One region of the Ruegeria sp. HKCCD4315 genome, then DNA from elsewhere that is predicted to be linked to it. Evidence: riboswitches for the same ligand, from Rfam matches in the RefSeq annotation. Region 1 holds a riboswitch; each other region holds the start of a gene.
What was found. A riboswitch is a leader RNA that binds a small molecule or an ion and turns the genes downstream of it on or off. The one in region 1 is predicted to bind cobalamin.
Positions count from the first base shown of each region.

Region 2: it holds a riboswitch for cobalamin, as region 1 does, so the genes downstream of both, GS646_RS19935 (DUF1636 domain-containing protein) here and GS646_RS19055 (DUF4198 domain-containing protein) in region 1, are expected to answer to the same signal.
Region 3: it holds a riboswitch for cobalamin, as region 1 does, so the genes downstream of both, GS646_RS22030 (energy-coupling factor ABC transporter permease) here and GS646_RS19055 (DUF4198 domain-containing protein) in region 1, are expected to answer to the same signal.
Region 4: it holds a riboswitch for cobalamin, as region 1 does, so the genes downstream of both, GS646_RS14995 (hypothetical protein) here and GS646_RS19055 (DUF4198 domain-containing protein) in region 1, are expected to answer to the same signal.

Region 1 covers NZ_WVRN01000002.1:244,494-252,219, reverse strand. Annotated here, with positions in the region: gene GS646_RS19080 (hypothetical protein) at 1-291, opposite strand, end outside; gene GS646_RS19075 (carbohydrate ABC transporter permease) at 297-1,505, opposite strand; gene GS646_RS19070 (carbohydrate ABC transporter permease) at 1,505-2,737, opposite strand; gene GS646_RS19065 (ABC transporter substrate-binding protein) at 2,795-4,150, opposite strand; gene GS646_RS19060 (LacI family DNA-binding transcriptional regulator) at 4,147-5,304, opposite strand; cobalamin riboswitch at 5,521-5,724, shown strand; gene GS646_RS19055 (DUF4198 domain-containing protein) at 5,853-6,638, shown strand; gene cbiM (cobalt transporter CbiM) at 6,644-7,255, shown strand; gene GS646_RS19045 (cobalt ABC transporter permease) at 7,252-7,726, shown strand, end outside.
Region 2 covers NZ_WVRN01000002.1:444,291-452,016, forward strand. Annotated here, with positions in the region: partial or broken gene GS646_RS23005 (GH1 family beta-glucosidase) at 1-244, shown strand, start outside; gene GS646_RS23010 (ROK family protein) at 290-1,270, shown strand; gene GS646_RS19925 (carbohydrate kinase) at 1,310-2,236, shown strand; gene GS646_RS19930 (D-lyxose/D-mannose family sugar isomerase) at 2,252-2,917, shown strand; cobalamin riboswitch at 3,017-3,216, shown strand; gene GS646_RS19935 (DUF1636 domain-containing protein) at 3,455-3,811, shown strand; gene GS646_RS19940 (ABC transporter ATP-binding protein) at 3,808-4,584, shown strand; gene GS646_RS19945 (ABC transporter substrate-binding protein) at 4,597-5,547, shown strand; gene GS646_RS19950 (iron ABC transporter permease) at 5,549-6,559, shown strand; gene GS646_RS19955 (LysR family transcriptional regulator) at 6,574-7,452, opposite strand; gene GS646_RS19960 (proton-conducting transporter membrane subunit) at 7,568-7,726, shown strand, end outside.
Region 3 covers NZ_WVRN01000003.1:31,924-39,649, forward strand. Annotated here, with positions in the region: gene GS646_RS22025 (transglutaminase-like cysteine peptidase) at 335-958, shown strand; gene GS646_RS22030 (energy-coupling factor ABC transporter permease) at 1,064-1,747, opposite strand; cobalamin riboswitch at 1,823-2,036, opposite strand; gene GS646_RS22035 (L,D-transpeptidase) at 2,252-2,914, shown strand; gene GS646_RS22040 (hypothetical protein) at 2,957-3,229, opposite strand; gene GS646_RS22045 (cation-translocating P-type ATPase) at 3,418-5,751, shown strand; gene GS646_RS22050 (hypothetical protein) at 5,804-5,968, opposite strand; gene GS646_RS22055 (M23 family metallopeptidase) at 6,068-7,435, opposite strand; gene GS646_RS22060 (SCO family protein) at 7,432-7,726, opposite strand, start outside.
Region 4 covers NZ_WVRN01000001.1:3,023,199-3,030,924, reverse strand. Annotated here, with positions in the region: gene GS646_RS15030 (ribonuclease T2) at 1-137, shown strand, start outside; gene GS646_RS15025 (hypothetical protein) at 134-622, opposite strand; gene GS646_RS15020 (lactoylglutathione lyase family protein) at 829-1,326, shown strand; gene recR (recombination mediator RecR) at 1,396-1,989, opposite strand; gene GS646_RS15010 (YbaB/EbfC family nucleoid-associated protein) at 2,051-2,404, opposite strand; gene GS646_RS15005 (DNA polymerase III subunit gamma/tau) at 2,632-4,395, opposite strand; gene GS646_RS15000 (dual specificity protein phosphatase family protein) at 4,568-5,068, shown strand; gene GS646_RS14995 (hypothetical protein) at 5,071-5,478, opposite strand; cobalamin riboswitch at 5,569-5,791, opposite strand; gene GS646_RS14990 (hypothetical protein) at 5,922-6,782, shown strand; RNA gene ffs (signal recognition particle sRNA small type) at 6,831-6,929, opposite strand; gene GS646_RS14980 (bifunctional 2',3'-cyclic-nucleotide 2'-phosphodiesterase/3'-nucleotidase) at 6,969-7,726, opposite strand, start outside.

The DNA of each region.
Region 1 (7,726 bases):
CAAAATCGGGCCGTTGCACCCCCAAACGTCCGGGCCAGGGAAATATCCGTCATCCTGCTGGTGGAACAGGATGTGCGGCACCATGCCGTCCGTCCATTGGCCTGAGAACAGCGTTTCGACCTCGGTCCAGGCGCGGTCAATGTCGAATTCCGCAAATCCCAGGGCAGCAATCGCGCTGTCCCAGTTCCATTGATAAGGGTACAGCCCCTCGGTCGGGATCGTGTAACCACCGCGATCATTGGCAATCAGAATATTGCGCGCTTCGCGGTCCGGGTTTGTATGTTGGTTCATCTCAGTCATCCTTTGACGGACCCCGCAGTCAGGCCCTTGGTCATGAAACGTTCAAGTCCCAGAAACAACGCCATGATCGGTAAGGTGGCGATCACCGCACCAGCCATCAGATGTTGTCGGGGAATTTCCGAGGAATTCAGCATTGTAACGCCTCGGGTCAGTGTGAATTTCGACGGATCGTCCAGCAGCATGAAAGCAAGCAGGAACTCGTTCCACGCAATCATGAAAACATAGAGCGATACCGAGGCCAGCGCAGGCAGGCTGAGCGGCAGGGTGATCTTCCAAATCACAGCCAAACGCGACAGACCATCCATCAGACCAGCCTCTTCAACTTCAGTCGGAAGACCTCGAAAGTAACCCTGCAGCATGTAAAGCGCGACGGGGATCGTCGTGACCGGGTAGATCATGACAATGCCAAGGATCGAGTTCCGCAGACCAGTCAGCGAAAACGCGATATAAATCGGCAGCGCCAGAACGATCATCGGAACCATGTAGATCAGCAGGATCGACCGCGAAAACGCCTTTTGCCCTTTGAACCGGAACCGCGCCACCGCATAGGCACCGGGGACACTGAACAGCAACGTGATGAACACAGTCAGGACCGAGACATAGAAGGACGTCCAGAGATAAGTGCCGAAATTGAAGTCGCGGAACAGCTCGGTATAGCTGCGTAACAATGCAGTGCCCTGGCTCAGGTCTACTGAGAAATCCAACGGGTTCTGCAATAGAGCCTGCTGAGATTTCAGGCTGGTCATCACCATCACATAGAATGGGATGACGACAATGGCCGTGAAAAAGATATACCCGAATCCGGTGCAAAAGCGGATCACCGCCTCTTCGAATTCATGGCGTGTCAGTTCGGTGAAGGGCAGTTCCTTAAGGATCTCGGCCAATGACAGGTGCATCACAACCGCAACCGCGATGACAGTGATTAGGCTTGCCTGCAGCGTCGTATCCAGACCAATCAGGACGGGGCCCAAACCGCTTAGACAAGACAAACCCAATAGCACAGAGATCGCCAAACGCGCCGGAGCATGGCGCGCCGGAAACGCAACATAAGTAAGACCTGCCACCGCGCCCCAGATCAGGCTCAACCCCACCTGCGGGCGAAACGCTGCGCCCGTGGCGAAGGACATGGTGACGGCGACGGTGCTGGCAATGATGACCAACCAGAGTGCGCCCAGAACCGGGCTAGTGATGAAACCTTTGCGCATCACAGACCCTCCTCACGGCTGATGAAGCGGAAGAAGACAAAGCTGAAGGCGATCAGGCACAGCAGGATAACCACGGCCACCGCCGCTCCTGCCCCGATGTTTGAGATCGCAAACGCCTGCTCATAGACATTCACAGTCAGTGTGCGGGTACCCGCATTACCACCGGTCAGCAGGAAAATGTCGTCGAACTTGTTGAACGTCCAGATAAAGCGCAGAAGGAACAGTACCGACAGGATGCCCAACAATTGCGGGATGCTCAGCAACCAGAACTTCTGGAAGGGCGACGCTCCATCCATATCAGCAGCTTCATACATGCTGCTATCAATGGATTGCATCCGCGCCAGGATGAACAGGAAGGACAGCGGGAAATAGCGCCAGATTTCGAACACCGTGACCATGATCAGCGCCAAAGGGCGTTCGCCGAAGAAATTGATCGGTGCACTGGTCAGACCCATCTGGATCAAAAGCGCATTGGCAGAACCCGAAAACGGATCAAACAGCGTGACCCAGGTAAAGGCCACCGCAATGACAGGAGCGACATAGGGAAACAGGTAAAGGCCCCGGATGAACCCCTGCCCTTTGAAGCTTTTATTCAGCAAAAGCGCTGCAAACAGGCCCATGACCAAGGCGCCAATGGTTCCGAACACCGTGTAAAACAGCGTGACCCAAAGCACGCCCCAGAACTCAGCTCCGTCAAAGACGCGAGCATAGTTGTCGAGGCTGAATTCAAAGTTGGTCAGAACGTTCGGCCCGCTTCCGGTCACACGCGGTTCTGACGCTTCGACCACGTCTTCAAAGGCATCGGGGTCGCCGTCCACGTCAACGGGAATGCGGATACGCTCACGCTGGCCCCCTTCAAGAGTGCCGAAGTCACAAAACAGGTCCTGCCCGTCCAAAACGCAGGGGGCGGCAACGTCCCCCGCAACGACACCGTCGGGCAGAACGTCGCTAAGGGTGACGCCGTCGATTGCGATCTCCTGACTGGAGTTGCGCAGACGGTATTCAATCCGCAGATCGTCGCCCGATCCGCGCAGGCTTTCACGCACAACCGGTGCGGGTGGGCGCAGATCGGACAGGGTAAACGGCTTGAAGCTGATCCAGAAGATTGCCAGCAAAGGCAAGATCACCACAAGCGATACACTGATCACGGTCGGAGCCAGCAGCGTCCAGGCCAGACGCGCCTCGCGTTTGGCTAACGCCCCGGTTCCGGTCGGTGGGGTGGCCGAAGTCATGGGGTACCTCGAAGGGTTGGGTGCAGCGGCGCGCACGCCGCTGCAGTTGCCACTAGATTACTGAACCTTCGCCAGCTCTTCGTTCATGGCTGCAACCGCTGCGGCTGCGTCGATCTCGTCATCAATGTACTGGCGTACAACACGATTGATGGCCTGAGAGTTGATCATTTTCGACGCCAGCGCCAATTGACCTTCGGCTACGCCCCAGCGCTGCGCCACGTCCAGACCACCAACAATCTCGTCGATCATGGCCTGTTCATACAGCTCGCCCAGAGGGGCCTTGCGATCGACACCGACGGGCAGTTCCGCCCAGGCTTCAGAGAACGCGGTCGGATTGTCTGCATTACCACGGCGCACGGGGAACTTACCCTCAGGCGCAATAGCCAGCGTCTGGGTATAACCGTCATCCATGGCAAACTTTACGAATTCCATCGCCGCGTCGGTGTCTGCATCGTTGGTGATACCGAAATACCGCACATCACCCCAGGCCGCGCCATCGGGGTTCGACGGGCCGGACAGTTTGGTAACGATACCAGTCTTGCTGGCCAGATCGCGCGAGGTCGGGTCGTCGTTGATGGTCGGCGGGGCACTGTCGCGCAGACCAGCCAATTCGTCCAGAATAAATGGCGACCATATGATCATGGCGGCTTTACCATCAAAATACAGCTCGCGCGATTGCTTCCAGAACAGCTCACCGGGAGGCGAAGCTTTGGAAATAGCCTTGTAGAAATCCAGAACTTCGGTGGTCTTGGCCTCATCAAGCGGCTGGAACCCATCGGGGCCAACAGGGCTGACACCGTTTGCCAGGAAAACATGCTCCAGCACCTGGCTCATGAAGTTCTCGTCAACTTTGGTGGCCGAAACAAAACCATACATTTCTGGCGGGTTATGCAGCGCCTCAAGTGCGGCCTGAATATCAGCAAAACTGTCAGGCGCCTCCAAGCCGGCCTCTTCGAACAGGTCCTTGCGATAGACAACCATTTGCGTCCAGCCATCCACCGGAACCGAGGCGGTCTCACCATTGAACGCCGCCATGCCCAAGGCACCCGGAGCGAAAGTATCAGCGCCCAGTTCTTCGATCACTTCGGTCGCAGCTTCGGTGTCCAGAATGCCAGCTTCGGCCCACGGCAGGGCGTACTGCAACGGGTGGTAGACAACATCTGGCAAGTCACCTGCGGCAAAGGCTGCGGTTGCGCGGGTGCCCAAATCTGTTTCTGTGACAGGTATCACCTCGACGGTTGTTCCGGTCTCAGCCTTAAACTGGTCAGCCATTTCCTGCTGTTTCGCCAGACGCTCGGGCTGCTCTTCGGTCGTCCAGAAACGGATCGTGTCCGCCTGTACCGACATGGCCGTCAGCGCCAGTGCCAACGAAGAGCCGAGCATCAGCCTGGCTGCTTTTGGTGTAAGTTTCATGGTCGGTTTCCTCCCCGATTGTCTTCCATGGATCGTTTGATTTTTTTCGCCAACTCGTTCGAGGTCAGCAGTGGCGGCCCGTCAGAGTCGCGTTCAATCAGCACCGCCTGGCTGAGCTCGCGCAAAGTTGCGGGCTCTTCCCCTCGGGTCTGACGTATAAGCATCGTTGCAAGGCGTTCGCCTGCCCGTTTGGAGTCGACGCTGAACGTCGTCAGCCCGGGGCTGGCGTATTGGCATTCCGGGACCCCGTCATATCCAAGAACCGAGACATCGCGCCCGATCTCAAGGCCAAATTCTGCGCAGACAGAGTAGCTTCCCAGTGCAGCCTGATCCGTCGCAAATACAATCGCGGTCGGCGGGACAGGAAGACGCAATAAAGCGCGCGCTTCAGCGGCCCCTTCCTCGCGGGTGCGCGCGCCTTCTCGGATCAATTCGGGATCGACTGGCAATCCTGCAGCCCTAAGCCCGTCGACATAGCCATCCCGACGCAGGTGGCTGTAGTTGAACTTGGGATCACTGCCGACAAACCCGATACGGCTGTGACCAAAACGGACCAGACGTTCGACCGCGTCGCTCATGGCTATTTCGCCGGAAATATCAAACCACGACGTATCGTCCTGATAGCCGGTTCGGCCATATCCTGTCCGACCATAAAGGATGAAAGGCACCTGCAGGTCGCTGAGGTACCCAACTCGCGCGTCATCTACTTCGGTACGCGGCAGGATAAATCCATCGGCCTTTCGTTCTTCGACCAAACGGCCCAAAACATTTAACATGTCCTGCTTCGACTTCGCGGTCGAGATTGTCATCGTCCAGTCAGACGCACTTGCAGCTTCACAAGCCCCTGCCAGAAAGTCCTGAAAAAACGGATTGTGCCGGTCCGGTTCTTCACTGTTGATGACCATGGCAATGGCACGCACGCGCCCCGTTCGAATAGCCTGAGCATGGCTGAGCGGGCGATACCCCATCTTGCGCGCCGTCACCTCAACACGCTTTCGCGTTGATTCTGAGATGTCGGAATACCCGTTCAATGCACGCGACACGGTGCTTTTCGAAAGGCCAAGGTGATGTGCCAATTCGTCAAGCTTCACCCGCCCACCGGACGCGGCGCGCTGGGACCGGATTTGTCGCTGTTGCAATTCGGGATTCGCCATCATTCTTTCATTTAACTGTTCCGAAACCGGTTTCGGCAATCAAAAAATTAATTCCAGCAACCCGCTACGGACAATCCCCGCAATCAACGAACAGGTCACAACACCAACACTTAGACATCACCGCAGCCGATGAGTTTAAAGCGGAACACCTCCGGAATTCGCAGATGACCCTTCCAATGCCGCAATCGGGAGTTGACCGTGCTCAAGTTTTTCTGTCATCAACGCGCCATGTTCGGTTCCGGGGAGTCACCCGGAGGCAATAGGGAATGCAGTGCGGCACATTCTTGGCCAATTCTGCAACTGCCCCCGCAACTGTAAGCGGCGAGCGAGACTGATTACGCCACTGGGTCACACCCGGGAAGGCCAGTTAAGCGTTTAGACCCGCAAGTCAGGAGACCTGCCGAACATGCGCCCTCGGAAAGGGTGCTCATCATCGGCGACGGGGTGTGCGCCGGATCTGTTTGCCCGATGGGGCAAATAGTTTCGCATTCACCCATGTCAAAAACCAATGCGTGCCGGGGAAGGCGCGACGTGAGAAGGACGTATTTGTGAAACACTTTTTGTTGGCCGCGGCCGCTACTGCGGCGCTGCCCGCGCTGGCTCAGGCTCATTTCTTGCTGGAATACACCGAGGATACCATGATCGAGCGTCCGGGCGACGTTCCTGTCAAGTTGGTCTTCTGGCATCCGTTTGAAGCCGGGCACGTGATGACCCTGGAAAAGCCAGAAGAATTCTATGTGATCCACAATGGTGAAAAGACCGATCTGCTGGGTACATTGGAAGAAACCACATTCGAAGGCCCCGAAAACAGCGCCAAGGCATTTCTTGGTTCGGTCCCGGTTAAGCGGTCCGGCGACTATGTGCTGGTGACGGTACCTGCGCCTTACTACGAAGAATCCGAGGATATCTATATCCAGCAGATCACTAAGGCTTACCTGAACCGCAATGAACTGCCCACCGACTGGAATCAACCGCAAGGGCTGGCGACCGAAATTCTGCCGTTGAACAAGCCCTATAACGTCATTGCAGGTTCCACCTTCACCGGCCGTGTACTGAGCGAAGGCGAGCCGGTTGCCGGTGCTGAAATCGAAATCGAATACATGGCAGCTGAGCCCGATCTGGCGGGAAACGGTGCGAAAGATGCCACGGCATCCCCACTACCGGGCGGCGCATTGGTCGCGATTTCAGATGAGAACGGCTATTTCACCTTTGGCGTACCGAAAGCGGGTTACTGGGGTTTTGCCGCTTTGGGTGCGGGCCCAAAAACCGAACATGAAGGCAAAGAACTGAGCCAGGATGCTGTGATCTGGATCCGCGCCTGGGATCTGGAGTAACCCCTATGCACATCGTGGACGGAGCCCTTTCGAACCCAGTTGTGATCGGCGGCGCAATCGCAGCGGCTGGCGGCATTGCCATAGGGCTGAAATCGCTGGACCTGGACCGCATTCCCACGGCGGGCGTGCTGTCGGCCAGCTTTTTTGTAGCCTCGCTGATCCATGTGCCGATCGGCCCGTCCTCTGTGCATTTGATACTGAACGGTCTAGCTGGGCTTTTGCTTGGCTGGGCCGCTTTTCCTGCGCTGTTTGTTGGCTTGCTGCTTCAAGCCGTGTTTTTTGGTTTTGGCGGTTTGACTGTGCTTGGGATTAACACGGTCAACATCGCACTTCCGGCGGTGCTGACATGGATGATCTTTGGCCGTCTGATCGCACGCGGCTCTCCGCTGCAGGGCGCTGTTTGGGGCGGCATCAGCGGAGCATTTTCGATTGCAGCCACTACGGCCCTTGTCGCTGTCTCTCTGGCTCTGTCTGGTGACGAATTCCTACCAGCCGCGAAACTGGTCTTTTTTGCACATATTCCCGTTATGGCAATCGAAGCGGTACTTACCGGTTTTGCTATTCTATTGGCCCGCAAGGTCAAGCCTGAACTCTTTCTTATAGGCGCCCCCGAATGAGACATCTGATTTTTGCAGTTGCGGTATGGCTTACCCCACTTCCTGCGCTGGCCCATAAAGTTATCACAGGGGTCTTTCCCGCAGGCGACGCGATTGAAGGGGAATTGGGCTTTTCCAACGGCGACATGGCTGAAAACCAGGAAGTTGTTGTTTACGGCCCCGATGGCGCTGAACTGGGGCGAACAGTCACAAATACCGATGGATTCTTCCTCTACACCCCCACCGAACCTGTCGCGCACACGTTCAAAGCAGATCTGGGCGCTGGTCATCTAGCCGAGGTCACCATGCCCGCCGAGGAAGTGGCTGAGATTTTGGGCGTGGATGCCGAGCTTGTAAAACCTGCTACGCAGGTTGAAAACGCAAACGATGCCGCGACGACTGTTGCGTCATTAACCGACGAGGAGCGCGCGGCCATTGCCCAAGCGGTACGAGACGAAACCCGCCCTCTGCGCCGTGAGATTGCAGCCTATC
Region 2 (7,726 bases), 200 kb from region 1:
AATGGCGAGCGCAGAGCGCGTGCGGGATGAGGACCGTATCGAATATCTTGATACACACCTTGCAGCCGTGCAGGACGCTTTGGCACAAGGTGTTCCGGTTAAAGGCTATTTTGTCTGGTCTCTGCTGGACAATTACGAATGGGCCTTCGGATACGAGAAAAGGTTTGGACTGGTGGACGTGGATTTTGAAACTCTGGAAAGAACGCCCAAAGCGTCGTTCGTGGCGCTTACATCCGCCCTTTCAGAGGGGCAGAACGTCTCTCAGCCGTTAGCGCAACCATCCGGATCTGTGCATGAGCACTGGAATTTGGTTGCGGACATCGGTGGAACAAATACACGTCTGGGCGTTGTGACAAACGGCGAACTGACAGACCTGCGCAAGCACCCAACGGGAACTCTGGATGATCTGCTGAACGCATTTCACGCTTTGCGCGATGAGGTTGGCACAAATCCTCAGGCGGTTGTTGCCGCCGGGGCTGGTCCTGTCAGAGACGGCGTCATCCGCCTTACAAACGCCAATTTGGACTTGTCCGAGTTGGAACTGGCGCAGGCGACCGGGGCGGAACATACTTTTGTTATCAATGACTTTACGGCCGCGGCATGGTCAGTTGCTGACGTCACACAGAACGAAGTTTCGGTTTTGCAAGGTCAGGCGAAACCACCAGCAGGCACGCGTTTGGTGGTTGGCCCCGGCACCGGACTTGGCGTCGGAGCATTGCTTTTTTCCGAAGGTCACTATCACACAGTTTCCGGCGAAGGTGGGCATGTTGGGCTGTACCCGCGTCACCGGGACGAGGTCGACGTCTTTGAAGCCGCCCGTCACATTGCTCCTGACTGTTTCTTTGGCGATAGCCTTGCTTTGGAAGCAGAGATGTTTCTGAGCGGAACTGGCCTTCCTATCCTGTATCAGGCCGTTGGGTTGGCAGCGGGCACCGGGCGGTCGTCTTTTCGTTCCGCCAAAGACATTTTGACCGAAGCCCGCGATGCTTCGGACCCCATCGCAGTCAAAACTGCGCAGATGTTCACAACGCATCTGGGCGCGCTTATGGGTGATATGGCTGTCACGCTTATGCCTGCTGGTGGAGTGTTTCTTGTCGGCGGGGTCGCCGAGAAAAACCGCTGGCTGTTTGATCAGGATTTCAAGGACGCATTCAATGGCGGCGGGCGGTTCAGCGAGCTTCGTAAATCCTTGAACCTTTACGTCTCAGAACAGGCCGAGTTCGGCATCATCGGGGCGAACAATTTTTGCAAAAACGCACTAAAGCGATGAACGACTTGTGCGCTTGAGGCTCTGGGAGAGGACGTTGGAATGATCCTGTGCTGTGGGGAAGCCCTGATTGACATGATTGCCGAGCCGACAGTGTCCGGCGCACGCGGCTTTGTGCCCCATACGGGTGGCGCGATCCTGAATACCGCTGTTGCCATGGGGCGCTTGGGTGAGTCCGTGGGAATGTTGACCGGTGTCTCCACGGATATGTTTGGTCAACAGCTGATCAACGCGTTAAAGGCAAGCCACGTTGACGTTTCGCATGTAATTGTCTCGGATCGTCCCACTACACTTGCGTTTGTACAACTTGAAGATGGGCACGCAACCTACAGTTTCGTTGATGAAAACACGGCTGGCCGTATGTTGGCACCTGAAGATATGCCAGACCAACTCCCTGCCATCTCGGCATTGTATCTTGGGGGTATAAGCTTGGCGTGTGAGCCATGTGCAGATGCCTATGCATCTTTGTTGGCTCAACACGGAAACGACCGCCCTGTCATGTTGGATCCCAACATTCGTCCGGGTTTTATTCAGGATCAAACCCGCTTTCGAACGCGTTTGAACCGCATGATCGCGCAGTCCGATATCGTGAAAGTGTCGGACGAGGATCTGGACTGGATCATTCCCGGTGCGGAACCCGAAGCAGTCAAAGCAGCCTTGCTGTTGCAAGCCGGACCATCAGCGCTGATCGTGACCCGGGGCGGCGATGGCGCAAACGGGTATCTGGCGGATGGATCGCAAGTGACGGTGCCGGTAAAACCGGTGCAGGTCGTGGATACGATCGGTGCGGGCGACACGTTCAATGCAGGTGTGCTCACTGGTCTCAGCCGCGCCGGGCATCTGACAAAACCTGCTGTACGCAACTTAACTGCCAACTCTTTGCGCGCGGCCATGGAACTGGGCGCCGAAGTTGCAGCTGTAACCGTATCTCGAGCTGGGGCGGAACCGCCTTGGGACCATGAGCTATAATTCTTGGAAAAAACAATGAAACGATCTGACATAAATCGCATCAAATCCGAAGCGCAGGCGTTCATCCAGTCCTTTGGCGGTGTACTGCCGCCTTTTGCAGACTGGTCACCCGAACAGATGCGCAGCCCAGTGGCGCAAACGATCCGCAGCCGCGGGTTGGGGTGGGACATCACCGACTACGCTCAGGGCCGGTTTGATGAACTGGGCCTGTTTCTTTTCACGCTGCGCAACGGCGAAGTGAATGATTTGCAGTCTGGGCGCGGGATGCTTTACGCAGAAAAATTGCTGATTTCGAAAGACAAACAACTGTCTCCGATGCATCGCCACATCATCAAGGCAGAGGACATCATCAACCGTGGCGGCGGCGATCTGGTGATGGAGATTTATGCATCGGACCCAGAAGGTGGCATCGACCGGCATACGCCTGTCACAGTGCCCAGCGATGCCTGCCCTGTTACGTTGCAACCAGGTGAGCATCTACGCCTGAAACCAGGGCAAAGCGTAACCCTGATGCCCGGAGTTTGGCACGCGTTCTGGGCCGAGCACGGTGATTGCCTTATCGGCGAGGTTTCGACTGTGAATGATGATCGAACGGATAATGTGTTCGAAGATCCGATCCCTCGATTTTCAAAGATTGAGGAAGATGCCGCGCCAGATTTCCTATTGGTTTCCGACTACTGACGTAAACCGGGTTGACAATAACCGACAGACAACTGGGCTGAGCCCAAGTGATTTCGTCAAACGCCACTCATTCTCTTGCTTGACAAGTCCAGCACCACGAGACTAGCTGAGCGGGATGGTTCCGTAAGGGATGAAAATGGGAATACGGTGCGGCACAGTTTTTTTGCCAAGTCCGTGACTGCCCCCGCAACTGTAAGCGGAGAGCGACGCCATTACGCCACTGACCCCGAAAGGGTTGGGAAGGTGGGCCGAGCCTTGACCCGCAAGTCAGGAGACCTGCCATCCGATGTTCAACCAACCCGGGGCGGGGCGTCCTGGAAGGAGGCTTTGATGGCACGTTTTTCGCGTGTTTACATTGGTAGCACCTTCTGTCCGCGCTTGGTTTCAAGCGGAGCGGACAGTGTTAAAGGTGACTGACAGAAATAAGCTCTTCTTCAATACCTACTGCGCTGAGGCATCCCGCGGTGCCGTTAATTCAATGCCACGTTACGTTATAACATTGCATATCAATCCAACCCGCAGTAAGCGCTACATGCAATGACGAAAATCGCTGATCATTTCATTCTTGTGTGTGCGACCTGCACAGGTGCCATGTCCACCGATCAAGTGACTGGCGCACTGGCGCAAACATTGCCCGAAGGATTTGCAATTCGAACAGTTGATTGCATGGCAGGTTGTTCCCGACCAACCACCATTGGCCTTCAGGCACCGGGCAAGGCGCAGTATCTGTTTGGAGACATCGACACGGAATTGGATCTGGACGCAGTGGTGGAATTCGCCGGACAATACCGCCTTAGTTCCGATGGCTGGACAAGTGCAACCGAACGCCCGCCCGCGTTATTCACCAAGACCTTGTCCCGAATACCCGCCCTGCCAACCGAGAGGGTGTCATGAGTTTTCTGTCGGTCGAGGGTCTCGAATATTACGCTTTGAACGGCGATGTCCTTTTGCAGGACGTGTCCTTCGGCTTGGAGGAGGGCTCGATTCTGGCAATTGCGGGTCCGAATGGCGCGGGAAAAACAACACTGCTCAAGTTGCTTTGCGGAATAGAACGTATTGCACTGGGTGATGTGCTTATAAGAGGCAAAAGCTTGCGCACCTTGTCCGCGCATGAGCGTGCCCGAACCATCGCGGTCGTAGGCCAGCAAGAAATGCCAGACGGTCGGTTGCGTTTGCGAGACTATGTTGCGCTTGGGCAAATCCCGATTCAGGCGGATAAATCGGCAACCGAGCACAAGGTAGATCTTGATCGAGTTCTGGAAACAACCGGATTGTCTCATCTTTCCCGCAAGCCGATGAGCCAGCTATCGGGTGGCGAGCGACAGCGCGCTCACATCGCGCGCGCTTTGGCACAAAACCCATCCCTGTTGTTTCTGGACGAACCGACCAATCACCTGGATCCAGACGCCAAGGGGCACATGTTGTCCTTGGTGGCCGAGCTGGGCGTCACGGTGGTCATGATCGTCCATGATCTGGTCATGATCCCGGAATTCGCCACGCATGTGGCCTTGATGAAATCCACACGCCTGACGGGTTATGGGCCCGTCAGCGACGTGCTGACCTCAGAACGTGTTCGCGACACCTTTGGTGTGGATTATCTGTGCTTTCAGCATGAGGGCCGCATAATCCCAGCGCTGGATATTCGAAAACGAAAACTGTCATCATAACAGGAGCTTACAATGATGCAGAAACTTTGGCCTGTGGCTCTGTTCACTGGCCTGGCAAGCGGCGCGGTCGCAGAAGCCATCACAGTGGACAATTGCGGCGAACCGCTGGTTTTTGAAACCGCGCCCGAACGGATCGTTGTCCACGACATGAACATGACCGACATGGCGTTCGCATTGGGCCTGCAAGACAAGATCGTGGGCCTGACCGGCATCACGGGCTGGTACAAGACGAGCCCTGATTTTGATGCACAGCGCGGTGATATCCCAGAGCTTGCACCAAAATACCCTACTGTTGAGAACCTCATCGCAGTAGAACCCGACATGTTCTTTGCAGGGTGGTATTACGGTATGCAGCCGGGTGGCGAGGTTACTCCGGACACCCTTTCGCCCTTTGGCATCAAGACCATGGTTCTGACCGAAAGCTGCGTACATCTGAGCAAAGATCGCCCAGAGGCCAGTATGGACCTGCTGTTTGGCGACGTTCTGCGTTTGGGTCAGGTCATGGGCGTCGAAGCCAAGGCGCAAGAGCTTGTCTCGGGCTGGAAAGACCAACTGGCCGCTATCGAAGCCAAAACAGCTGATCTGCCCAAACCACGTGTCTTCCTGTTGGACGGGCCGGCAGATGCGCCGTTTACCGCTGGTAAGTTTGCGATACCGGACGCGATGATCGCCGCAGCAGGCGGAGAGAATGTGACCCATGACATGGACACCAGCTGGGGTCGTACGTCGTGGGAAACCGTGGCTGCTGCAAACCCGGAATTCCTGGTTCTGCTGGACTATCAGACAGGAAACGGTGCAGAAGATACCTTCCAGTTCCTGAAAGATCATCCCGTCATGTCTCAAACCGATGCAGTCAAGAACGAGCGCTGGATCGGCCTGCGCTACGAAGAGCTGACACCCGGCCCGGCAAACATTGAGGCCATCGAAAAGATGGTCAAGGCAATGCACCCGGAGACCAACTGATATGGCCCATTTGGGCCGTTCGATCTTGCTGGGGGCGATCGTTCTGATCGCCCTTTTGCTGCTGTCCATCGTTTATGGAACAACAAATATTCCTGTGCGGGACGTGGTCGCCGCGATTGGTCTAGGAACAGGCCTGATCGATGGCGACATGTCCCCGCTTCACCGGATCGTTTTCGACTTGCGCCTTCCCCGCGCCTTGTTTGCCGCGGTCATCGGGGCAGGATTGGGGGTTGTTGGTGTGGTTTTGCAAACAACCACGCGCAACGATCTTGCCGATCCATTCTTGTTTGGCCTGTCCTCGGGCGCGGCTGCCGGGGCGGTGTTGGTGATCACCGTCACGGGTGATGTACTGGGCATTTGGACCCTGCCCTTGGCGGCATTTTGCGGAGGCTTGATTGCTTCGGGCATTGTTCTGGCACTGGTTCAGGGCCTGCGCACAAGTGCGCCGGAAAAACTGATTCTAGCCGGTTTGGCCGTGTCCTTTCTGTTCTCGGCCATCACAAACTATTTGATTTTTTCCGGCGACAATCGCGCGGCGCATTCGGTCATCTTCTGGATGCTTGGCGGGTTGGGCCTTGCACGGTGGGAGACATTCCCACTGGTTCTGACCGGACTGGCTCTGATCCTGAGTTATGCTCTTTACCGCAGTCGCTGGCTGGATGCCCTTTTAACCGGAGATTTCACGGCGTCCTCTCTTGGCATACCCGTTCAGGGCTTGCGATTTAGTATGTTCTTTGTCGCGGCATTGGCGACGGCGAGCTTTGTTTCCGTGGCCGGCGTTATTGGTTTTGTCGGGTTAATGGTCCCTCATATTGCACGGGGCATTGCCGGCACGCTGCACAGAAACCTGTTGATTACCTCAGCTATCGTCGGGGCGATCCTGCTGACGATGTCGGATATTCTGTCCCGCCTGCTTTTGGCCCCTCAAGAACTGCCCGTAGGTATCGTAACAACGTCGATCGGGTCTCTTTTTGTGTTCCTATATCTGTTCAAATCCGCGCGCGGTGATTGACGCCAGATATTGGCCTACGTGTCTGGTCCGTGTGACAAAAGCTCCTGCACCAAGGGATTAGGGAACCTGCGCTTGAACGTAATTGCGTGGAAGTTTTCCTTGATCTTCGGATGCTCATTTGCCTCGACCAAACGGCCCGAGTTCAGCTCATCCTGAACAACGATCGGAGCCACCAGAGCCAAGCCGATATCCTCGCGCGCCAAAAGCCGCATCATGGCCATATCGTCCACCTCGGCAGCTACCTGAGGCCGTACCGACATGCGGCTGGCCATAGCGTCAAACGCAGTACGAACACTGTTGTTGGTTGTGGGCAGGATGAAAGGTTGTTCTTCCAACAGATCCCGTATCGGGCGCGTCGGATCAAGGCGATCCGGGGTTCCAACGATACTCACTGGTTGTTCGGCCAGATGATGAGTGACAAAGCTGGTCAGGCTGTCACTCGCGGGTTCGTGGTTCATGAGGACCAAGTCGAAATTCAACGTTTCCAGCCCTTCCAGCAACTCACTTGGACTGCCAGACCTCAAGATGACCTCGACATCAACACGCGCCAAAATGGGTCGCAAAAAGCGAATCTGAAAGTTCCGCGACAGGGTAGACTGCGCCCCCACCCTCAGCGCCTGCCGCGTGTTTCCTTCATCCTGTAAGGTTGCCACAAGTTCCTGGCCTGTCGCAAAAATCGCATCTGCGTGGTCCAGCGCGATATGTCCGGCTTCGGTCAGGTGCAGCTTGCGGCCTCTGCGCTCAAACAGGGGATGGCCAAGGCGATCTTCCAATTCCTTTATCTGCACGGACAAGGCGGACTGTGACAGATTCAAACGTTGTGCAGTCCTGGTCAGATTGCCGTCATGGGCAACCGCCCAGAAATAGCGGAGATGATGATAGTTAAGCGGCATATCGTTCTATCTAACCGAACATAATTAATCAAACAATGTATTTTTCATATGATGGCACGCGAAATATGTCTCCTTGAACAATTCGAGTCAGTATCGAACGTCAAGGGACACACGCATGAGCTATTTGCTTCTACCCCTCCTGAGTCCGCTGATCTTTTTAGGGTCGGCTTTTTATTGCAGCCGTCATCCGGGGATGCGCCCGGGCAACTTACCTAAAATCGCAGAATGGGCTGCGTTGGCAGCTTTTGCTGTGTCTGCGCTATCTGCAGTGTTG
Region 3 (7,726 bases), on a different contig from region 1:
AAAACCGAAACTGGCTATCTCAGCTTGCGGAGGAGCGGCTTCATTGTCCCGGTATTCCGTAACCCTCAGCGATGACGGCCGATCTCTGTTGTATTTTTGTTGAATGAGAGAATTGCGATCAGCTTACCCTCTAATTCGCTCTGTTAGCTATGCCGGGCTGGTGATGGCGTGGATGCTCTGATGCTGTCAACTAAGGAAGAAATACCAAAGAATCTGCAAATTTTTGCCGCTTTACCCCTAGAGGCTAAGAAGCTGTTGCAATTCCCCTAAGCACATGAAGGCTTGGAATAAAACACATTGGCCGGGGAAGTTTGGATACTTTAGAGGAACGAGCATGGAGAAGGCAGATATGACAAATCCCACTTTAGTTCAGGGAGTGTTATCGAAAAACCTGCTGGGTTATCTCCCAATGGTCTGTTTTATATGCAGCTTTTTTGTGTCTGCCGCTGCGTCGCAAGCATCTGAGCTTCCCTCGATCGGTCTTGATAGAAAGATTGAAGCGCCATCGGGTGCCAAAACACTATGCAAAGATTATTCGTGGGCGTGCGCGAGCGCTCGTAGTTCTGGTCTCTCCGTGGCGCAAGAAAATCAGATCGTTAAAACGATCAACACGCGCGTCAATCGAAGGATTCGTGCCGTTTCGGATCAAAGCCAATATGGGACAAAGGAGTACTGGACACTGCCGACGCAAGGGTCAGGAGATTGCGAAGACTTCGCTTTGCAAAAGAAGTTTGAACTTGTGCAGAATGGTTTGGATCCTACGAAGCTACTAATTGCGACTGTCTTGGACACCAATCGCAATGGCCATGCTGTTCTTGTCTATCGCTCGAGTGAAGGCGACTTGGTTCTGGACAATGTTACCAACAGGATCAAAACGTGGAAGGAAACCAGGTATCTATTCCTAAGAATACAGGACCCACTACACCCTGACCGTTGGGTGCAGGTTTTTAGCGGCTAAAAGCAAATGTGGCGCGCCCTCGAGACGCGCCACGATAAGCTTTGGTCCTGCGACTACCAGTTGTTTCGCGGCAACCCCAGTTTAGGGCACCGCTTCAAACTTTGGTCAAGCTTCCGCAGCGTTGTACAAGCGCGGAGTCACCAGACCTGTGCTGTTCAAACCGCGCATCGCCTTGGCTGCCGCAAGCACTGCTAGATCAGCAATCGGCTCGATGACTATTACCAGCATATAGGCACCGCCAAAGGACAGAACCGACGCCATAGTTTCAGCACCAAATCCCTGGCCGTAGAAAGCCCAGAACGCAACCCATGCGACTACTCCCCCCTGATACATCGCACTCAGGGCAAGAGCTTGGCCATATTTGAGGTCAACATATGCTGTACCGGGTGCAATGATGCGGCTGGCCAATGCTTGTAGCGCAAATAGCGGCACCAGCAGAGTGGTTAGGTTGATGAAGTACTGCGGAAGATCGAACGGGGCAAAAAACACCCCCTGAATCAGCAGACCGGCTGCCAATCCAAAAGCCGCGGGTGCAGCACCGAGAAGCAGGAACAGCGTCGACCCCAGAATGAAGTGGACTTCAGAGACACCAACCGGGAAGTGTGGCAGGACTTCAAAGAAAAGGAAGACACCAACGGTGGCGAGCACCGAGCGCATGACAAAAGATGCAGGTCCATTCGCACGCAATGTGGAAAACGTTTCTTTCGCTGCGTAAGTAGCCGCGCCTGCGGCGGTAACATAGGAAAGCGCGATTTTGGCACCATTCACGATGCCCGGTTCGATGTGCATTTTATTTCTCCCTACCGCCTCACCCGGCGGCTTGTCAGGTTGAATCGGCCGTAAGGCCGACAGATACAGTCTGGGCATAGCCCGGCGTTTTACGGCAGGTCTCCTGACTCGCGGGTGCTCGCTCCGCCAACCTTCCCGGTTCCATTACGAACCAGTGGTGTCTTGGCATCGCTCTCCGCTCACAGTTGCGGGGGCAGTTACGGAATTGGCGCCGTTAAAAACACCGAACCGTATTCCCATTTAATCCTTTTGGCTTCCGCCATCAGGAACCGAAAACAATTCACCGCTACAATGGCGGCTTCGTTTCTGTCAATTGTCTTTGCGACCTAGTCCGAAGTAGACTCGACCGAAGTAGGGTTCACGCAACCGGCGACATGGTCGACTAGGTAAACCAAGTGTTACCTGAAGCCTCTTGAAGCTCTAGCTGCTAGAGGCTTTAAGACTCGAATTTGATCGCGAAAATGCGATGCAAATACATTAAACTTGTGAACCAGGACGAGATCTATGCTGACAAGGCGCCATTTCATTCAATCAACCACTGCGCTGTTCTCCGCGTCTGCGGCCAGTCCATTGATCGCCAAAACATGGCCAACCTCGTCGCAAAAGACCTATTGGGACAGCCAGGTCACGCCATTTGATTACGATCCAGCGACCTCAAATCCATGGGGCGTTCATGACCGTTTTTTACCACGACGTGTCGTAGCAAATGATGGTTTGGTTCCTGGTGACATCCATGTCGATGCCGTCGCGCGCTATCTTTACCATATCGAGGAAGGCGGGACAGCAATGCGCTATGGCGTAGCGATCGCGCGTGGGAACCTTTACGAGCCCGGTACCTATGCTATCCGGCGCAAGGTCGAGTGGCCACATTGGACACCAACGGCTTCAATGATCGAGCGCAACCCCGAATACGCGGAATTTCGGGATGGCATGGAACCCGGGCCAAGTAATGCTCTCGGCTCTCGAGCCCTTTATCTATACGTTGGGGATCGAGATACTTATCTCAGAATCCACGGTACACCTCAGCCCAGAAGCATCGGTGGTCGCGCAAGTTCTGGATGTGTTAGAATGATCATGGCCCATATCAATGATCTCTACCCACATGTAAAAATCGGCTCGACCGCATACTTATACTCGGCCGAAGATAGCGTCACAGCCCGCTCATAAATTTTGGGCAGCGTAGGTGGACGTCGCTGCCCTCTTTTTTTATCAGGCGTCGCGCGCGGCGCAGATCGGAGCGCCATTCGTCGCGCGCAATGGTACCAATGTCGTCTCGACAGGTCCGCTGTGCTCATACCAGAAGCAATTGTCATCTGGTAAAAGGCGTGCCGTAGCCAGATCCTGCCCCGGCCCTGCCAGTGCAACGACCGAATCTGGCAGGTTACCTGGTTCGAATGCTTTGCTTTTGCCCCCTGTGAACTGGGCTGAGCAACCGGCAGTAATCGAGACTAACGTGATGGTAATTGCGATCCGTTTCTGCATTGACCTGTTCCAAATTTTTTACGTCTTCTGCGACTAGATTGCATTCACGCGGCCAGCCCGCAAGAAGGAATGAAGCATCAATATCGCGGGCAACGAACCGGATTGAAAAAAAATTGAAAAAGGTATTGAAGCTCTAGTTGCTGTAGGAACTATTTGCAAAGGACCGCAGAGATTCTTGAGGTCTAACTATGTCATCCGATACCCACAACCACGACCATGACCACGAAAATAGACAAGGTCACAACGCGTGCGGCAGTAGCGGGTGTGGTGACATCGCGCCCGTCGGTCCGATTCCCGAAGGTGGCAGAAGCTTTCAGGTCTCTGGCCTTGATTGCGCCGAAGAGGTTGCGATCCTGAACCGGGTTATCGGCCCGAAAGTTGGTGGTGAAGAGCATCTCGCTTTTGATGTCATCAACGGTCGAATGACGCTTCTTGAAAGTGCTGCCAAGATGTCTGACGAAGATGTCATGCTGCTGGTTGCCAGTACTGGTATGACCGCCAAACCATGGGATGACGGAAATGCCGCTCAGGACCAGGCGGCGCATATTGCACGTCAGCGGCGGTTCACCATCCTCAGCGGAGGGTTTTGGGCAGCGGGTTTTGGCTGGCACATTTTCGAAACAGGCATGGGCGGTGCGCTCGGGCTGTTTTCGGGACATGGTGAGGTTCCGATGCCTTTGCCCGAGGCAGCTTTGTTCGCGGTCGCGATCTTGTTTGGCGTCTGGCTGGTGGCGCCCAAGGCCTGGTCTTCGGCGCGACGCCTTTCACCGGATATGAACCTGCTGATGGTGGTTGCCGTCTGTGGCGCTATCGCTTTGGGCGAGTTCTTCGAAGCGGCAACGGTGGCATTCTTCTTTTCGCTCTCGCTTTATCTGGAAAGCTGGAGTGTCGGACGGGCTCGGAACGCGGTATCCGCGCTGCTTGATCTGGCCCCCCCGACGGTTCGGCTGGTTCGTGCTGACGGCTCAGAGGCAACGGTCCCGGCGGCGGATGTCTTTGTCGGTGACAGCTTCATCGTTCGGGGTGGGGATCGCATTCCACTTGACGGGGAAGTCATCGAAGGGGCCGGTGCCGTTGACCAGGCTCCAATCACAGGTGAAAGCGCGTTGATTCCCAAAGAGCTGGATGATGAGGTCTATGCCGGCACAATCAATGGTGAAGGCACCCTCAAAATACGTGCGACGAAAACAGCGTCCGATACCGTGCTTGCCAAGATCATCCGGATGGTCGGTGATGCTCATGCTCGCCGTGCGCCGGTTGAGCAGTGGGTTACAAAATTTGCGCGGATCTTTACGCCCATCGTTATGGTCGTCGCAGTGGCTATCGCCCTGATCCCGCCGCTTGCATTTGGCGCATCGTCGGGTTTCTGGTTTTACAATGCACTTGTTCTTCTGGTTATCGCCTGCCCCTGTGCGCTCGTCATTTCCACACCGGTTTCAATCGTTGCGGCTTTGACCGCTTCGGCCCGGGCTGGGGTTCTGATTAAGGGCGGCGCATATATCGAGGCTCCCGGGCGTACCACCGCACTGGCCATGGACAAGACCGGCACGATCACCATGGGAGAGCCTGAAGTCGCCAATGTGTATCCGCTGGGCGACCCATCCGAGCAGGAGCTGTTGGCGAGCGCTGCCAGCCTCGAGGTTCGGTCTTCACACCCGCTGGCCCGCGCCATTTTGACCCGGGCAGAACAGACCGACATTTCGATATCTGCGGCTGAAGACATCCGAACCGTTCCCGGTCGGGGTCTTGAAGGCCGCATCGAGCGCGGAGATATCTGGCTTGGCTCCGACCGCTTCGCTGAAGAAAAGGGCTTTGGCGCGTCCATCCCTGCCGAATTGCGCAACCAAATCGAGAGCGCGGGAAGCACACTTGTGGTTGTCGGGGATGAGAACGGAGTCGCCGGTTTGCTTGAGCTGCGGGACCGCATTCGACCCGAAGCCCGAAGCATCGTTGCCCGGCTTCACGCGCAGGGCGTGAAGTCGATCATCATGCTGACGGGTGACAACGAACAAACCGCGAGAGCGGTAGCAGCCGAAGTCGGTATCGACGAAGTCCGGGCCCAGCTTCTGCCGGAAGACAAAGTCGCTGCGATTGAGGAACTGGCAGAACAGCACGAGATGGTTGCGATGATCGGCGATGGCGTCAACGACGCACCTGCGATGGCTCGGGCACATTATGCGGTTGCGATGGGTGCAGTTGGGTCCGACGCTGCTATCGAGACCGCAGATATTGCTCTGATGACCGACGACATCGGTAAAGTACCCTGGCTGATCGACCATTCACGTCGAACCATGTCGATCATCCGTCAGAACATCGGCTTCTCACTTGCGACCAAAGCATTGTTTGTCACTCTGACGGGTTTTGGGCTGGCATCCATGTGGGGTGCAATCGCCGCGGATGTCGGAGTGTCCTTGCTGGTCGTGGCCAATGCCTTACGGCTTCTGAAAGCTCCGGAAGATCATAGCGCCCAGACTAAGGCAAATACCCTTGGCTCGCAAGGAATAGGCGCTGCGACCACATAAGAGTGGAAGCCGGACTTCAAGGTGTCCGGCTTTCGCCTTGCTTACTGGCGCGTTACATCAGGCGCACAACTGCGATTGAAAGAAAAAACGCCACCAGGCCAAAAGCGATGGCATATCCTTTAGCGTATTGAAGAATATCAAGGCTGTTGCCATTCCGGCGCTTTGCCAAGACCCCACCCCAAACGGCGCCAACCAAGGCCCCCGCGATTGCCATCATTTTACATCCTCTGATTTGGTTCTTCTGGAGTGCAGTCCGCTTCAGGCGCGCATACCCGCAAACTGATAGCCGCGCACCTGAAGCCGTTTTAAGAAACTCTCACGAACTAGATTCGCGTTTTTTGGCGACGGGATTGCCCAGCTGTTTCTCAAGCTGTGCTCGAGCATTTCTTAAGCGTTTTCGCGCTGCTTCGTTTTCAACCTCGTTGTTCGCAGCGGCAGCAAGTCGGTCGTCAGAAAGCGGGTCCGTTGGTCGCCCGTCGACCAATACTTCATAATGAAGATTGGGGCCGGTCGCGGTGCCGCTCGACCCGACACGACCAACCACCTCGCCAGCCTCCACGCGCTGACCTTTGGCCAGACCATCGGCGGTTGCGCTAAGATGCGTATATCGCGTGACCGTGTCCGATCCATGAGCGATTTCCACCACACGCCCATACCCCCCGCGCCAACCTACATAAGACACGCGCCCCGGAGCCGTCGCATGTACCGGAGTACCACGTGCGGCAGCGAAATCGACACCGGTGTGCATCCGCACATTGCCGTAGACCGGATGTTTCCGCCGACCAAAGACAGAACTCAGGCGCGCGCCCTCAACTGGTTGCGAGAAGACGCGAAGAAGCTCACCATCGACATAGATTGCGGCGCGGCCAATTTCGGCGTCTGGCCATGCTATTTCGTAAAGTTGGTCATCCACTTCCAGTGCTGCAAAAATGAGTTGCGGCTGGCCTACCTTCTCGCCGTCGATACTTTCTTCGCGCCAGAGAAGACGGAGTTTTTCGCCACCGGTCAGATCGCGTCGAAAATCCACTGTGCCGCTCAGCATCTGAGCGAGATCCACCGCAAAACGAACCGGGATCTTTGCGGTGCTCAGAGCATTTGAGATCGAAGTTTCGATCTCTGTTTTGCGGGCCAGAATGACAGTGTCGGGTTCCGGTGAGACCACGCGCGTGGACAATGTCTCGCTAAGTGTCACTTCAATTCTCACGCCATCTTCCACGGCGAGCTCCACACTCCGCAGTTGATCCGCTGCCGTTGCAACGACTGTTATCGAGTGACCCGGCCGCAAGCGCCGCAAGTCGTATTCAGCGCCAAGTGCAAGTGCGATTTCAGCGCGATCGGTTGCGTCAATCCCCGCGTCAGACAGCATACTGTCGAGTGTGTCACCCACCGCAAGCTCGCGCGTCCATGTTCGTGAAGGTGGTTCAACAGGAGGCAAAGGTTCCTCTGCCTGAATGGGTTCCGGCTGAACAGGTCGAAACGAAACGGGGCTTGGAGCGAGTTCTGCCGATGGTACGTTCAGCAACAGAGCCGATGTGGTCTGCGGTTCCGCAGGAAGTTTGGGCACCTGAAAGACCGTGGGCGCAGGCACCGTCATTTCAGACCTGTTCGAGGCAATGAACATGATCGCAGCAATCGAGACGCTGCTGATCGCGATCGCCGAGGTTGCTAGAAACCGTGCGCTCATGATGTTGTATCCGCTCCACTTTTCAAAGCGCGGCGGATCTTGGGTACAGCAAACTCTCTCTGCTCATGATAGTCGATGGTGCTGACAAATTCGCCTGTGGGGTTAAACAGAAAAACACTTGCGGTGTGGTTCATTGTGTAGTCGCCATCTTCCATAGGAACTTTTTCATAAGTGGCGCGAAAGTCGTCTGCGGCTTGCGCGATTTGGTCCGAAACGCCGACCCAACCGCGAATAGCTGGATGAAAGTAGCTGACATAATCGGTCATGGCATCGACCGTGTCCCTTTCAGGG
Region 4 (7,726 bases), on a different contig from region 1:
TCACCGTCACGTGCAAGCAAGGCTATATCGAAGAAGTCCGCCTGTGCCTGTCACGCGACCTTGACCCCGTGCCTTGTAGCCGCGACGTGATCCGCGACTGCACCGCCAAGGACGCATTGTTCGATCCGATTCGTTAAAGCTTCTTGTTCTGGCAGTCGCGGGCATAGTCCAGTGCTTTGGCGGTTCCTTTGAGGTCGATGGCCATGACGACCTCCCCAGCCGGATTGTAGACGGTCATTGTCTTGTTCTGGGCGATTGCGTCGACGAAGCTTCGGTCGGTGAAGAAGACAGTCGCGCCCGGCACGTCGCGCTCGTTGAACCCGATGGCCGTGGCATCATAGCTTTTGCCGTCCAGATCAAAGCGGATCGAATAGCTCTCACCCTGTTTAATGTCGCCCCACGCCTTGTTGTAGACCGCGAAATAGCCGCGATTACCCAGCGCGTCATAGCCCAGCCGCACGACCGAGAGGTCCTGGTACACCGTCTGGATCAGGCATCCGTTACCAAGCGCGGGGTCCATCATGATGTTCCAGCCTTCGACGAAGCCCTTGTCGACAAGTTCCTGCGACAGGGCGGCAGTTGCGGTGAAGGTGGCGAAGGTGAGGGCGAGAAGGCGGGTCATAACGTATTCCAATCAAAGGGATCAAGTCTGAGGCATTCTACTACGCGCGTACGGAAGGCAAAGGCCCTTTTGCTTTTTAGCGACCTTTTTGACTCCGGGTCTTGATCCATGCGCAAGGGTGAACCCTGCTATGATGGCTTGGGAAGCAACTTGAAAACCGATCGCTGACCAATAGTTTTACGACTCAGCAGTTTAAGGAGCATTAGATGTCTCAGTTTCCAAGGACTTTTTCACATATCGGGTTGTCTGTTCCAAACGTGGACGAAGCCGTAAAGTTCTATTCCGAGGTCTTGGGGTTTTACGTCATCATGCCGCCCACGGACGTGGTGGAGGATGGCTCGGACATTGGGGTCATGTGCACGGATGTTTTCGGCCCGGACTGGAGGAAATTGCGTATCGCACATCTCGCGACAGCGGACCGGATTGGAATTGAACTTTTTGAGTTTGACGGGAATTACGCGCCCGAAAACAACATCGATTTCCGCAGAAATGGAACGTTTCACTTTTGCATTCAGGACCCCGATGTCGAAGGTCTGGTCGAGAAGATTGTGCAGGCTGGTGGAAAACAGCGCATGCCGATCCGGCACTATTACCCCGGAGAAAAGCCTTACCGCATGGTCTATGTTGAAGACCCATTTGGTATCGTATTCGAACTCTACAGCCACTCGTATGAGCTGACCTACTCGTCTGGTGCTTACACCTGAAGCCTGCGAGCATGCTTTGATAAGCGTTGGGGCGACAATGCAGTTGTCGCCCTGGTCCAATACGGCCCGCTATATTTCCTTTCGCGCCCTTAGCGCGGCGGTGATCGTCCCGTCATCCAGATAATCCAATTCTCCGCCAATCGGCACGCCCTGCGCTAGTGAGGTCAGGCGAACCTGTCCTTCCAACTGATCAGCAATGTAATGCGCCGTGGTCTGGCCATCGACGGTGGCATTCAGCGCAAGGATGATCTCGGTAATCCCCTCGGCCATCACTCGGTCTTTGAGGCGGGGAATGCTCAACTCGTCCGGGCCAACCCCGTCCAGCGCCGACAGCGTGCCACCCAGAACGTGATAGCGGCCTTTGAAGACGCCCGCGCGCTCCATCGCCCAGAGGTCGGCCACGTCTTCGACCACGCAGAGCTCTCCGGTTGCACGGTCTTCGCTGTTGCAGATGTCACAGATATCGGTGGTGCCCACGTTCCCGCAGTTCAGGCATTCGCGGGCGGTCACGGCGACTTGCTGCATGGCATCAGACAAAGGTGTCAGCAGCAAAGCGCGTTTTCGGATCAGGTGCAGCACAGCGCGACGGGCCGAACGCGGGCCGAGGCCGGGCAGTTTGGCCATCAGGTCGATCAGGTTGTCGATGTCGCTGTTCGAACTCATGGCCTGTCCTGTCTTGCGCCGGAGGGAGCCTCCGGCGGGAGTATTTCAAAAAAGATGAAGCTCAGAACGGCAGCTTGATGTCTGCGGGCAAGCCCATGCTTTCGGTCAGTTTGGCCATTTCTTCCTGCGAACGTTCAGCGGCTTTGGTTTGGGCATCCTTGATGGCCGCCAGGATCAGGTCTTCGACCACTTCCTTGTCGTCACCGTTGAAGATCGACGGATCAATATCCAGACCTTTCAGTTCGCCTTTGGCGGTTGCAGTCGCCTTGACCAGTCCAGCCCCGGATTCACCGACAACCATCATGTTGTTCAGCTCTTCCTGCATTTCGGTCATCTTGGTTTGCAGGTCCTGCGCGGATTTCATCATCTTGGCCATGTCACCCAGACCGCCAAGCCCGCCGAGTCCTTTCAGCATAGTATTCTCCTGTATCTCTGCTTGGGTTCTAAATACGGGCCGCAGCCGCGTGGCACAAGGGTTCCCGCGTTTGACGGTGAGGTCTTTGGAAACGCGCCTCCCTTTGTCGCGCAGTGGCAGGTTGCGCGTTATGTGAAGGCAAGGATTGGGTTTGCCGCACGGGCTTTGCCGAGACTTAGATTTTGGAACCGGGTGATCACGGTAACCTCAATAGACGCGTCACCGGCTCAATCCTCTTCGAACGGGTCCCACTCATCCTCGACTTCGGGCAGCGCCTCGGTCTCGACTTGGGCGGCGCGCTGTTCCGGTGTCTCGATCTTTGTGATCCTGGCCCTGGGAAATTGAGCCAGTACAGCCTGAACCAGCGGGTGTTGTTCGGCTTCGGCTTTCAAAGCCAGTTCGGCCTTGTCCCGAATTTCAGCAATTGTCGGCGCATCCCCGTTCGAGACGATCGAGACAGCCCACCGGTTTCCGGTCCAGCGTTGCAGGGCCGAACCCAGCCTGGGCGCAAGGTCTGTCGGTGCCTGCGTGGCTGGGGTGAATTCGATCCGACCGGGTTGGTAAGATACAAGCCGCACTCCGTTTTCCACTTCGACCAGAAGCTTCACGTCGCGGTTGGCGCGGATCAGTTCGACCACGTGCTCAAAGGTCGGGTAACGGGCCAGGGCGGTCTGAACATCCAGAGCCAACGCGGCAACGGGAGCGCCGCTTGAGCCGCGTGGGGCCGAGGCGTATGTGGATGCGGGGGTGGCGCTGGCCTGCGCGGGTGTTGCACCCTGCCGAGACATCGAGGTGCCGCCGCCAGGTCCACCTGCCGGAGGCGCTGGAGTGTCCTGCAGCCGCTTGACCAGTTCTTCAGGGCTGGGCAGATCAGCAACGTGGGTCAGGCGAATAACGGCCATCTCAGCGGCCATCATCGCGTTTGGCGCGGCTGAAACTTCTTCGAGCGCTTTCAGCAACATCTGCCACATCCGGGTCAAAACGCGCATCGGCAGGGCCTCTGCCATGTGCTGGCCACGGCTCCGTTCGTCAGGCGAAACGGTTGGGTCTTCGGCGGCGTCGGGCGTAATTTTGACGACGGACACCCAATGGGTGATTTCGGCCAGATCGCGTAAGACGGCCAGCGGGTCTGCGCCCTCAGCGTATTGCCCGCTGAGTTCCGTCAGCGCACCCGCCGCGTTGCCCCGCAGGATCATGTCCATCAGGTCCAGAACGCGGCCACGGTCCGCAAGGCCCAGCATTGCGCGGACCTGCTCGGCAGTGGTTTCACCCGCCCCGTGCGAAATCGCCTGATCCAGCAGCGAGGTTGCATCCCGTGCCGATCCTTCCGCGGCACGTGTGATCAGCGCCAGCGCGTCATCGGCGATTTGGGCATCTTCGGCGGTTGCGATCTTTTGCAGAAGCCCGATCATATCTTCGGGCTCGATCCGGCGCAGATCAAAGCGCTGACAGCGGGACAGAACCGTGACCGGCACTTTGCGGATTTCGGTTGTTGCGAAGATAAACTTCACATGTTCAGGCGGTTCCTCGAGCGTCTTGAGCAGCGCGTTGAAAGCGCTGGTCGAGAGCATGTGGACCTCGTCGATGATGTAGATCTTGTAACGCGCGCTGGCGGCGCGATAGCGGACACTGTCGATTATTTCGCGAATGTCATTCACACCGGTTCGGCTGGCGGCGTCCATCTCCATCACATCGACATGGCGGCCTTCCATGATCGCCACGCAATGTTCGCATTGCCCGCAAGGCTCGGTCGTCGGGCCGCCATTGCCGTCGGGGCCGATGCAGTTCATACCCTTGGCGATGATCCGCGCGGTGGTGGTTTTGCCGGTGCCGCGAATGCCGGTCATGATGAAAGCCTGCGCAATCCGGTCCGCTTCGAATGCGTTTTTCAGGGTGCGCACCATGGCGTCCTGACCCACCAGATCGGCAAAGGTTTCCGGGCGATATTTGCGGGCGAGAACCTGATAGGCGGGGCTGGGCGTGTCGGTCATGTTTTCTCGGTCGGATTCGGTGCTTCGGCTCAGCGTAGTGGCCGCTGCCTTCCGCGTCCACTGCGAGGCGCGATGATTTTTGATTTAGATTCCGACCGGATTCGCACTAAGCTGTTCCAACAAAATTTAAGACTCATTTTTGTAAAGAGTTCCTGGTGGAGGACACACGTTCATGTCGCAGCTGGTTATCTATGCCCTGCAAGTCGCAGGAGGAACGCTGGCCCTGACGTCTATACCCGGACATGGCGGGGACTATGAGACGGATCTGGATACGATTGCCGCGTGGAAGCCGGGGATTGTCATTTCAATGACAACGGATGTCGAGATGCTTCAGCACGGGGCGCAGGATTTTGGCAGCGATATTCAAAGCCGCGCCAGCCGGTGGGTGCATCTGCCGATCGAAGACTTTGGCGCACCAACGGCGGCGGTTGAAGAGGCGTGGCCAGAAGTTAGCGCCGCCGCCCGGCATGCCCTGGCTGGAGGAGGCCGAGTGCTGGTGCATTGTCGGGGCGGCTGTGGCAGGTCGGGGATGGTTGTCCTGCGTCTGATGGTCGAGTGCGGCGAACGGGCTGACAAGGCGCTGGAGCGTCTGCGCTCGCTGCGCCCCTGTGCTGTGGAAACAGACGCGCAGCTGGCTTGGGCGGCCCGGGTTTCCCCGGCGCAGGTGGTGTGACCTCAGGCCGAAAGCTGTTCGGGTGCGTGTACGGTTTTCCGGGGCCGTAGCGTTGCAACCTCGATCATCGCGCAGGGTGGGTTTGCAATGATGCCAGATGGCAGAGTGCGGAACGTGTTTCCAAAAATCAGATCAGCATAGAGGTTCAGGTCCTCAATTGCTGCGTTGGGCTGCGTGTCACAAAACACGCGAACACTGTCTGATTGTGCCTGGAAAATTGCCTGACACCCTTTTGTGCAATGTGAAAGCTCACTACTACCGTCAAACTCGAAGTCGTCGCCTGTGGCAGCCGAAGCTTGTGTCATGGCCTCGGAGATCGAGCGCGCCAGCCGCGCCAGGGCGGGGCAGGTTTTGCCCGTCCGCTGACATACCGTTGCGCTGTATTCATGCGTCTTTGTCTTCCAGATCATCCTGCGCCCTCCGCGCGTGGTGGACAGAAGGATCGGGTCAGGTGGGACAGCGAAGTGCAGTCAGGACCTGCCCGGACACCCCGCCCGAGTTTCGGTTTCAGTTTCGATGGCAGGTCTCCTGACTTGCGGGTCATGGCTTTGCCGACCTTCCCAGCCCTCGGGGCCAGTGGCGTTTCGGCTTTGCTCACCGCTTACAGTTGCGGGGGCAGTCGCGGCATTGGTTAGCGTCCGGATGACCAGACGGAACCGCACCGTGTTCCCTTTTCATCCCGACCCCTTGTGGGGGACAGGAACCATCACACAATCGCTAGCGTCTGATCCGGTTCCGAGTCAAGCGGATCTTTGTCCCCGACGTTTGGTCATGCTGGATGGGTAAAAACTTCCCGCGTAGAGTTTCAATTATTGAAGTAAGAAACTTTGTCTTCGGCGCAGGGTCAGGGATCATGTTGGATACAGAACAGACGGTTTTGACCGAAGAGTTCCTCTTTCCGTCCGGGTCATCAACCCTTTCAGCGCGCTTGTACCGACCGTTGTCGGAACCCGGCACAGTGGTTGTGCTGAACAGTGCCACAGGCGTGCCACGCGACTATTATCGCCACTTCGCACGTTGGCTGGCCGCTGAGCGCGGCATGGCGTGCCTAACCTATGATTACCGGGACTTCGGGCACTCTTTGACCGGCCGCATGAAGGATGCACGTGCGACAATGGCCGATTGGGCCTTGATCGATATGCCGGCGGCGCGGGCGGAAATGCGCAGGCGTTTTCCCGGTGCACAACAATGGACGATTGGTCATTCTGTAGGTGCCATGCTGGGACCCGTACAGCCCGATATCGACAAAATCGACCGGATGATTTGTGTGTGTTCTGGGCTTGTGACCCTGAACGATCACCCATGGCCCTACCGTGGATTGGCCGGGGTGTTCTGGTATGGGCACGCCCCATTGCTGGTCAAAGCGCTTGGGTATTTACCCGGAAAGGCAATCGGTTTTGGTGCGGATTTGCCGGCATCGGTCTACTGGCAATGGCGTAAATGGTGCACCGCTCCTTCGAGTTACATGCCCGAGATCGGAGCCGGGTTGCCTGATGCGCGTTGGACAGAAACTGAAAAACCGGTGGATCTGTTTACTTTTGAAGATGACCAGATGGTCCCACCCGAGGCGGTATGGCGGCTTGCCGATCTCTATGGCCCCAAGGCCAAACGACATCTGCTGAAACCTGCTGAATTTGGGTTATCTGAAGTTGGGCATATTGGGGCTTTTGCTCGTCGTAACGCGGCCCTTTGGCCACGCTTTGTCGACATCTGAACACGTTTTGGGTGAGACCGCGTATCACCCATTAGGCATGTGAGGGGAAAGTGAGAGGTTGGACATCGACCCAAGCGGGGCTCGTTGTGGCTGCTTCCTTCCGGACCTGACCAGGTTGGCGAGGCGCTCGCCCGCGCCAACCTCTCGACTCTGGATATAGGGAAGGCGAGGGCAAAAGACAACCCGTCAGAACGTCAGACGGATCCGCTCGAATCCGGCTTCATCAGGACTTAGCATTTGGGCGTTGAACATGCGCAGCTCATCCATGTGTTCAAGGGCACCGGGACCTGTTCGAAGCAAGGCATTTACGCCCGTTTGAGCTGTCAGTGTAAACGGATAGGGGTGCCGCGATATTGGATCGGGCGGAAGGCGACGAGATAGGTAATCCCGCGTCAGTTCTTTGATGTCGAGCGGCGGTAGGTTGATGCGTTGGGCCGCAGAGGCGGCAGGAAAATGTCCGCCTCCGCTGGCGCGGTAATTGTTGCTGGCCAGGACGAATCTTTGCGCAGGTTGAACAGGTTGGCCACCGAATGTCAGATTGCGAATTCGCCTGTTGTCAGGGTCGACCAACCGACCGTCATTGTCGAAGCGCGCAGGTTGCGATGGATCGATTTGATAGGACAGGCCGAAGATGACGTCAAAATTGTAACCGGCACGTTCGGGGTTTACTAAGTCCGCTTCTATATCAGGTGACAGCTGGTTGAGCACGCTTGCCGACATTTCCAGCCAATCCAGCACGTCGGCACCGTTGATCTGTAATGCGCGCAGTTCATTGGGAAACGGATACAGGTCTGCAACGTGACGCAGGCATATTTCCCCCGCCGGGACATCTGTAAAATGCCGTGGGCCAGCGCGCCCACCGCTTTTCCCAGGCGCCACGGCTGACAAAAGAGGTAACTCTTCCAAAGCGGAACCGTGCAGGAAAGGGCGCAAAGCGGCAGCCT